DNA from 2 places in the Pantoea sp. Z09 genome. Region 1 is predicted to be linked to the other one. Evidence: riboswitches for the same ligand, from Rfam matches in the RefSeq annotation. Region 1 holds a riboswitch; the other holds the start of a gene.
What was found. A riboswitch is a leader RNA that binds a small molecule or an ion and turns the genes downstream of it on or off. The one in region 1 is predicted to bind thiamine pyrophosphate.

Region 1 (4,435 bases):
GCAAGCGCGCGCTGCTGACGCTGGCGCAGCGTTTTGACGTGGCGATTATCGAAGACGATGTTTATGGCGAACTGGCGTGGGACTATCCGCGGCCCGCGACCCTGAAGTCGATGGATCTGGACGGCCGCGTGCTGCTGTGCAGCTCTTTTTCGAAAACCATCGCCCCAGGCCTGCGCACAGGCTGGGTGGCGCCGGGGCGCTATCGCGACCGCGTGCTGCATATGAAATATATCGCCACCGGCTCGAGCAATACGCTGGCGCAGCACGCGCTGGCGGAGTTTATTCGTCAGGGCCACTATCAGCCGCATCTGCGGCGCATGCGTCAGTTTTATCAGCGCAACTACAGCAGCTTTAGCTGCTGGGTGCGCCACTATTTTCCGTGTGGCATCTGCGTGTCGCGGCCGCAGGGCGGATTTATGATGTGGGTTGAGCTGCCGGAGGCGTTTGACGCCGTGCGCCTTAACCGCGAGCTGCGCGATTCTCATATTCAGATCGCGGTCGGCTCGCTTTTTTCCGCCTCGGGAAAATACCGTAACTGTCTGCGGCTGAGCTTTGCGATAACGCTCGACGATCGCGTCGAACAGGCGCTGGCAAAAGTCGGCGAGGCCGTCGAGCGCGCGATAGCCGCCTGCGCGGGCGAACACTCTCCACAATCCATGCAGCATGAGATCCTCCTGGCGAAGTAGCTGAGGGCAGGGCCAGAGAGGGTGAAGGGGAGGTCCTGGCCCTGGCCGGGCTGGATAACCCGGCGAGAGCCACTGTAGCGAAACAGAAAAACGGCGCTACAGAGAATGCCTGTCGCTGCGCGCCGTCTTCCATGCTTTTTACCGCTGTTGCAAACCGTTGCTGCCTTTTGCGCGGCGTATTGCGTTTCAGGCGTCTGGCTGCGCCTCTGCCAGTTTTAGCAACGTCTCAGTCGCCGCGCGCCAGTCTGGCGCCTGAGTGATGGCGCTGACCACGGCGATGCTGCCGACGCCGGTCGCCAGCACCGCAGGCGCGCGTTCAAGGCTGATGCCGCCAATCGCCACGGTGGAGATGCCCTTCAGCCGCGCGATATGCCGCTGCAGCTCCGCCAGACCTTGCGGCGCGGACGGCATCGCTTTCGTCTGGGTGGGAAAAATATGCCCCAGCGCGATATAGGAAGGGCCAATCGCCAGCGCGCGATCCAGTTCGGCGTCGTCATGGGTCGACAGGCCCAGCCGCAGGCCCGCCTCGCGAATGGCATTCAGGTTGGCGACGTCGAGATCCTCCTGACCGAGATGCACGCCATAGGCGCGATGCTTGATCGCCAGCCGCCAGTAATCATTGATAAACAGCCGCGCGTGATAGCGCTTGCCGAGGGCAATCGACTCGGCGATCGCCGGTTCTACCGCCTCGTCATCGCGATCTTTGATGCGCAGCTGGATAGTGCGCACGCCCGCCTCCAGCAGTCGCGCGATCCACTCGACGCTGTCGACCACCGGATAGAGCCCTAAGCGCGGCGCGGTAGCGGGAAAGGGGGTATTCATGGGTTCTCCTCGTTCAGCGCATCGGCCGAGTGATAAAGCTCGCTGCCCTGGCGGCGAAACCGGTCCGACATCTGCTGCATGCCGATCTCAACAGGCTGCGCCTCGGTTTGCTGGCGGGCCGCGTAGTCGCGCACCTCCTGACTGATTTTCATCGAGCAGAATTTAGGGCCGCACATCGAGCAGAAGTGAGCGACTTTGCCTGACTCCTGCGGCAGCGTCTCATCGTGATAGGCGCGGGCGGTATGCGGATCGAGCGCCAGGTTAAACTGATCTTCCCAGCGGAATTCGAAACGCGCTTTGGACATGGCGTTATCGCGGATCTGCGCGCCGGGATGGCCCTTGGCCAGATCCGCCGCGTGGGCGGCGATCTTATAGGTAATCAGCCCCTGTTTGACGTCCTCTTTGTTCGGCAGGCCAAGGTGCTCTTTCGGCGTGACGTAGCAGAGCATGGCGCAGCCGAACCAGCCGATCATCGCGGCGCCGATGCCGGAGGTGAAGTGATCGTAGCCGGGCGCGATATCGGTGGTCAGCGGGCCAAGCGTGTAAAACGGTGCCTCGTGGCAATGTTCCAGCTGTTCGGTCATATTGCGGCGGATCATCTGCATCGGAATATGGCCGGGGCCTTCGATCATCACCTGCACGTCATACTCCCAGGCGATCTTTGTCAGCTCGCCCAGCGTGTGCAACTCGGCGAACTGCGCCTCGTCGTTGGCATCCTGAATCGAGCCGGGACGCAGCCCGTCGCCGAGCGACAGGGAAACGTCGTAGGCGGCGCAGATTTCGCAAATCTCGCGGAAATGCTCATAGAGAAAACTCTCGCGGTGATGCGACAGGCACCACTTCGCCATAATGGATCCGCCGCGCGAGACAATGCCGGTCAGGCGCTTCGCCGTCATCGGCACATAGCGCAGCAGCACGCCGGCATGAATAGTGAAGTAATCTACCCCTTGCTCCGCCTGCTCCAGCAGGGTGTCGCGGAACACCTCCCAGTCGAGATTTTCCGCGACGCCGTTGACCTTCTCCAGCGCCTGATAGATCGGCACGGTGCCGATAGGCACCGGGCTATTGCGCAGGATCCATTCGCGCGTTTCGTGAATATAGCGGCCGGTCGAAAGATCCATCACGGTGTCGGCGCCCCAGCGCGTTGACCAGACCAGTTTCTCTACCTCTTCCTCGATAGAGGAGGTGACCGCCGAGTTGCCGATGTTGGCGTTGACCTTCACCAGGAAGTTACGGCCGATAATCATTGGCTCCGACTCGGGATGGTTGATATTGGCGGGAATGATGGCGCGGCCAGCGGCCACTTCCTGACGCACGAACTCAGGCGTGATGTTTTCCGGCAGCTGCGCGCCGAAGCTGTAGCCCGGATGCTGCTGACGCAGCACTTCACCGCGAATGCGCTCGCGCCCCATATTCTCGCGCAGCGCGATAAACTCCATCTCCGGCGTCACGATACCCTGACGCGCATAGTGGAGCTGCGTGACGCGGCGTCCCGCTTTCGCGCGGCGCGGCTGCGGCAAATGGTCGAAACGCAGATGATCCAGCCCATCATCGGCCAGACGCTGCTGGGTGTAGTGCGAGCTGATTTGCTCTAACGTATCGCTGTCGCCGCGCGCGGCAATCCAGCCGGCGCGCAGCTTCGCCAGCCCGCGCTGTACGTCGATCGTGGCATCGGGATCGCCATAAGGCCCCGCCGTATCGTAGACCGGCACCGCCTCATTTTCCTCATAGCGCGGCGCATCCTTGCTGCCGCCCGTCAGCGTCGGGCTGAGCTGGATCTCGCGCATCGGCACGCGGATATCGTCGCGGCTGCCCTGGATCCAGATACGTTTTGAGTTGGGAAAGGCGACGCCGCCCTGAAGCGCATGGATAAACGCCTGCGCCTGCGCGCGCTGCTCACGTCGGTTGGTTTTGGTGGTAGACATAGCAATTTTCCTGTTGAGGGGGAACGTTGCTTGTCCGGAGTTCGGAAGGAGTAACAGACACGACAGGCAGCCGCCTGCGCACTGATGATGTTTACTCTTGTTCCCTTCGCAGGTTCTAACCTGATCAGGTTCCGCGGATCCCGAATTAACGGTCTCAGCCCTTGCGGGCACTCCGACAAGATTTCGTTTTACGTTTTAAGCTACTTAGCTTGCCATTTCGCGCCTGGGCAGTGCTCGTGACGGTCACATACTTCAGTATGCTCCCGTCCCTGCGCGCTGTCCGAGCGTGAACTGGCTGCGCACGCTACGCTTAAAACGCAAAACGCCAGTGCATATTGCACAAAAACAAAACGGGTTTTCGACGTTATCGCCGAAAACCCGTTTAGCATAAAAGGGCTGGTTCAGAATAACAAGCGATTTACAACTGGTTAACCTTAAGCCGGACGCGAGAGCTGGCTGCTGTCGTTCGCCACCGGGGCGCGCACCAGGCTGTTATCCCAGGCAAGCTGGATCAGCTTATCTTCCAGCGTGAAACGTGCCTCCAGCACTTCGCCGACTTCCGACAGCGCCAGCTGGAAATCAACACAGTTGTCGTCGTCGATCGACTGCTGCAGATGGCCATCGTAGAGCTGCATCAGACGTTCGGTATTGGCTTCCAGCGGCGGATAAATCTGCGCGGCGGCGATCATCGGGCTGTCGCCTTCCATCTCATTGATGATGCGCTCATAGATACTGAAGTGACCGGCGGAAAGGTAATCGACCAGACCGTGACAAAAGTTGTCGAGCGCCTGCTCGTCTAACGTCGTGAGCGCCTCTTTGTTGGGTTTCAGCCCAACCAGGTGGTAATAAGACACCAGTAGCTGGCGACGGGCGTCCAGCCACGAATCGACCAGTTCATTGCTGCCACCTACGCGCTCGGTCAGGACATTTAACTGGTTAAGCATTTCTGACTCCATATCAATAAAATCCCCCTGACCGTGGCGGCCGCGGCGGGTCAGAGGC
Region 2 (4,435 bases), 1.6 Mb from region 1:
CCGCGCTCGCTGCCGGGCCTGATTCTGGCAGCGATCCGCCGCCGCCGCGACGCGGGCCTGCCGCCGTTCAGCGTGATGTCCTGCGACAATATGCCGGAAAACGGCCACGTCACGCGCAATGTGATCGTGCAGCTGGCGCAGCGTCAGGATAGCGCGCTAGCGGACTATATCCAGCAGCATGTCACCTTCCCTTCCACCATGGTCGATCGCATCGTGCCAGCAATGACCGACAGCGCCTTTGCCCAGCTGGCTGAGCGCCTGGGCAGTCGCGATCCGGTGGCGGTGGAAGCGGAACCCTTTTTCCAGTGGGTGATCGAGGATAACTTCGTCAGCGGTCGGCCAGCCTGGGAGCAGGCGGGCGCGGAGCTGGTGAGCGACGTGCTGCCGTTCGAAGAGATGAAGCTGCGCATGCTTAACGGCAGCCACTCGTTTCTGGCCTATCTCGGCTTCCTCTCTGGCTATGAGCACATCAGCGACTGCATGGCCGACGCAAACCTGCGCACCGCCGCGCGCAGGCTGATGCTGGAGCAGCAGGCGCCGACGCTGCGCACTCAGGGCGTGGATCTCACCGCCTATGCCGACTCGCTGATCGCCCGCTATGAAAACCGCGCGATTAAGCATCGTACTTACCAGATCGCCACCGACGGCACGCAGAAGCTGCCGCAGCGCCTGCTCGACAGCGTGCGCTGGCGCCTGAAAAATGGCAGCAACTGCGATCTGCTGCTGCTGGGCGTGGCGGGCTGGATGCGCTATGTCGGCGGCGTGGATGAGCAAGGCGCGCCGATCGAGATCCGCGATCCGCTGAAGGCGGAACTGGCGGAGCGCGTGGCCAACAGCGCCGAGGGCGAAGCGCGCGTCAGGGCGCTGCTGGGCATCAAAGCGGTATTCGGCGAGGATCTGGCGCAGAATGCGGCGGTGGTGGCAACGCTGACGCGCTTCTGGCTGCAGCTGCGCGAGCACGGCGCGCGCGCCACGGTGGCGCAGGCGGTCAACTCGCTGTAATTGTTCAGTATCAAAAGCACTGGCGCAGTCGCAGCGCGCTGATTAGACTGACACTTTCCCAACGGGCTGGCTGCGGCCAGCCGTAATACGGATATGCCGCATGTCAATCGCCTATACCATCACCACCAGCGAGCCGGTTAACCAGCAGATTTATCGTTATCTGCGCAAGGATATCGTGACCTGCGTCATCCAGCCGGGTTCGCTGCTGTCAGAAAAAGAAGTGTCGGCCCGCTTTAACGTGTCGCGTCAGCCGGTGCGCGAAGCCTTTATCAAGCTGGCGGAGGCGGGACTGGTGCAGGTGCTGCCGCAGCGCGGCACCTTCGTGCGCAAGATCTCCGCGCGTCGCGTCGCGGATGGCCGCTTTATTCGCGAAGCGGTAGAGGTGTCGGTGGTGCGCCGTGCGGCGCTGGAGATTGAGCCCGTGGCGCTGATGGCGCTGGAGCACAATCTTCAGCTGCAAAAGATGGCGGCGGAACGCCACGACAGCCAGGCGTTTCTCAGCCTTGACGATGAATTTCACCGTCTGATCGCCGAGAGCATCCACTGCGCGCTGGCGTGGGAGACGGTAGAAAATATCAAAGCGGCGATGGACCGGGTGCGCTTTCTGACGCTGAGTGAGGTCTCGCCGCCGGAAAGCCTGATTGAGCAGCATGAAGAGATTCTGTCAGCGCTGAAGGCGCATGATGCCGATGCCGCCGAAGCGGCGATGCGTCGTCATTTGCAGGAGATGATTTTCTCTATTACCCCTATCGCCGAGCGCAACAGCGAGTGGTTCGAGTCGCTGTAATCCGTCCTGAACATCCCTGAAAAGGCCAGCGCTGCTGGCCTTTTCTCTCTCTGACGTTTACCACCAGCGATGAAAGTGATGCACCGGCCCGATGCCGTTGCCCACCTCCAGCGTATCGGCCTCGACCAGCGCCTGCTGCAGCCAGCTTTTCGCCTCGCGCAGGGTGTCGGCCCAGCCGTCATAACGCGGGCGCAGCGCCGCCAGTGCGGCGGAGAGCGAGCAGCCGGTGCCGTGGGTATGGCGCGTATTGACGCGCGGCGCGGTAAAACGCTGCGCGCCGTCGCGGGCGATGAGCCAGTCCGGGCTTTCGCTGTCGCCGAGATGACCGCCTTTCATCAGCACCGCCTGACAGCCGAGCGCCAGCAGCGCTTCGCCCTGAGCAAGCATCTCCTCTTCACTGCGCGCTGGCGCACAGTCGAGCAGCGCCGCCGCCTCCGGCAGATTGGGGGTGATCAGCGACACCTGCGGCAGCAGCAGCTCGCGCACGCTGGCGATAGCGTCAGGCGATAGCAAGGGATCGCCGCTTTTCGCCACCATCACCGTGTCCAGCACCACGAACGGGATATCGGCGCGCTTTAGCTGTTCCGCCACAATACGCACGATGGCGGTTTCCGACAGCATGCCGATTTTCGCCGTGTCGATGCGCACGTCGCTCAGCACCGAATCAAGCTGCGCGCCGACAAAAGCGGGATCGATGCGATAAACCGACTGTACGCCACGTGTGTTCTGCGCCACCAGCGCGGTGATGACGCTGGTGCCGTAGGCGCCGAGCGCCGAAAAGGCTTTAAGGTCGGCCTGGATGCCGGCGCCGCCGCTGGGATCGGTGCCGGCAATCGTCAGCGCGTTGATACGTTTCATGCGCGCGCCTCCTGTGCCAGCTGCCACAGGGCATCGATAAACAGCGTGGCGAAGCTGCCGGGCGCGGCGGTCTGGGCGGCAGCGCGTTCGCCCGCCAGCGTCATGACGCGGCAGGCGCTGGCGACGTTATCCCGCCTGTCACCCGGCAGGCTGCAAAAGGCGGCGACCACGGCGGAAAGCGCGCAGCCGGTGCCGACCACGCGCGTCATCAGCGCGCTGCCGCCAGCGATACTCAGCGTTTTATGGCCGTCGGTGACGTAATCGACCTCGCCGCTGATGACGACCAGCGTCTGATGCTTTTGCGCCAGCTCGTGCGCCGCCTCCAGCGCCGCCTCCGCCTGATGCTGCGAATCTACGCCGCGCCCGCCCGCGCCCTGCTGCGCCAGCGCAAGAATTTCAGACGCGTTGCCGCGCACCGCGGCAGGCCGCAGCGCAAGAAGCTGCTGGCAGAATTCGCTGCGCAGGCGCAGCGCCCCGACCGCCACCGGATCGAGCACCCAGGGCTGTTGCGCCGCGTTGGCGGCCTGCACCGCCGCCAGCATGGCGTCGCGGCGCTCGCGGGTCAGGGTGCCGACGTTGATCAGCAACGCGTCGGCCATCGCGGCAAACTGCGTGGCCTCGTCAGGATCGATCACCATAGCGGGCGAAGCGTGAAGCGCCAGCAGGACGTTGGCGGTGATGTTCTGCACCACGTCGTTGGTCATGCAGTGCACCAGCGGCTGGCGCTGAACGAAGCGGGCGAGAACGGGCGCGAAGTGCGCGTCAGAAAAGCGTTGAGGTTGATGGATCATCATAACTCCCAACCGGCGAACAAGAAGGCGAATGCGGTCAGGCATCTGACTTCCCTACGCTGGCATTATCCAGATCAGGTAATACGGGTATTTCTCAGCCCTGTATACAGGGGCACCCCGAGTCATTAAAGTAAATCTCTCATTACTTTTCACCAGCATACGGGAAGTGTCGCTTGCAAAGCAAGCTGGCCTATCTACATTCGCCTTCTTGATCGCCGGGAACGGATAAAGCTTAAATACCTCACCTTTGACCTCACAATTTACCCCACCTTTGACCTCACCTAGGCATTATCCAAAAGATTTAATAAATGACCCAACGTGCCGATTAACAAAGATGCCTGGTTGACAGGCTGCCTGATGCAAGCCCCCGCCAAACTTGAGTTTGGAAAAAGAAATAAAAAGGAAGTTAAAGTTTTTCTTGGGGGTGACGATAGTAGGTATGACGGCGCTGAAGCCGAAGGGGTTTAAGCCCAAACCTTAACCAAATGATTTGATTAATAGGAACTTTTACCATGGCTCAAGTAATTAACACCAACAGCCTCTCGCTGATCACTCAGAACAACATCAACAAGAACCAGTCTGCTCTGTCTACCTCTATCGAGCGTCTGTCTTCTGGTCTTCGTATCAACAGCGCGAAAGATGACGCTGCTGGTCAGGCAATTGCCAACCGCTTTACATCTAACATTAACGGCCTGACTCAGGCTGCCCGTAATGCTAACGACGGTATTTCACTGGCGCAGACCACTGAAGGATCGCTGTCAGAAATTAACAACAACTTACAGCGTATCCGTGAACTGACTGTTCAAGCGCAAAACGGCACCAACTCTGATTCTGACCTGTCATCAATCCAGGACGAAATCACTTCACGCCTGGCTGAAATTGATCGTGTTTCTGATCAGACCCAGTTTAACGGTGTGAAAGTTCTCTCGACTAATCAGTCTATGAAAATTCAGGTTGGCGCTAATGATGGACAAACTATCAGCATCGACCTGAGCAA

Region 2: it holds a riboswitch for thiamine pyrophosphate, as region 1 does, so the genes downstream of both, thiM (hydroxyethylthiazole kinase) here and thiC (phosphomethylpyrimidine synthase ThiC) in region 1, are expected to answer to the same signal.

Annotation. Positions count from the first base shown of each region.
Region 1 covers NZ_CP092373.1:3,627,380-3,631,814, reverse strand. The annotation lists gene MC269_RS17365 (PLP-dependent aminotransferase family protein) at 1-686, shown strand, start outside; gene thiE (thiamine phosphate synthase) at 873-1,508, opposite strand; gene thiC (phosphomethylpyrimidine synthase ThiC) at 1,505-3,433, opposite strand; TPP riboswitch at 3,518-3,618, opposite strand; gene MC269_RS17350 (Rsd/AlgQ family anti-sigma factor) at 3,868-4,377, opposite strand.
Region 2 covers NZ_CP092373.1:1,271,449-1,275,883, reverse strand. The annotation lists gene MC269_RS06120 (mannitol dehydrogenase family protein) at 1-1,002, shown strand, start outside; gene MC269_RS06115 (GntR family transcriptional regulator) at 1,103-1,789, shown strand; gene thiD (bifunctional hydroxymethylpyrimidine kinase/phosphomethylpyrimidine kinase) at 1,847-2,647, opposite strand; gene thiM (hydroxyethylthiazole kinase) at 2,644-3,438, opposite strand; TPP riboswitch at 3,473-3,568, opposite strand; gene MC269_RS06100 (FliC/FljB family flagellin) at 3,951-4,435, shown strand, end outside.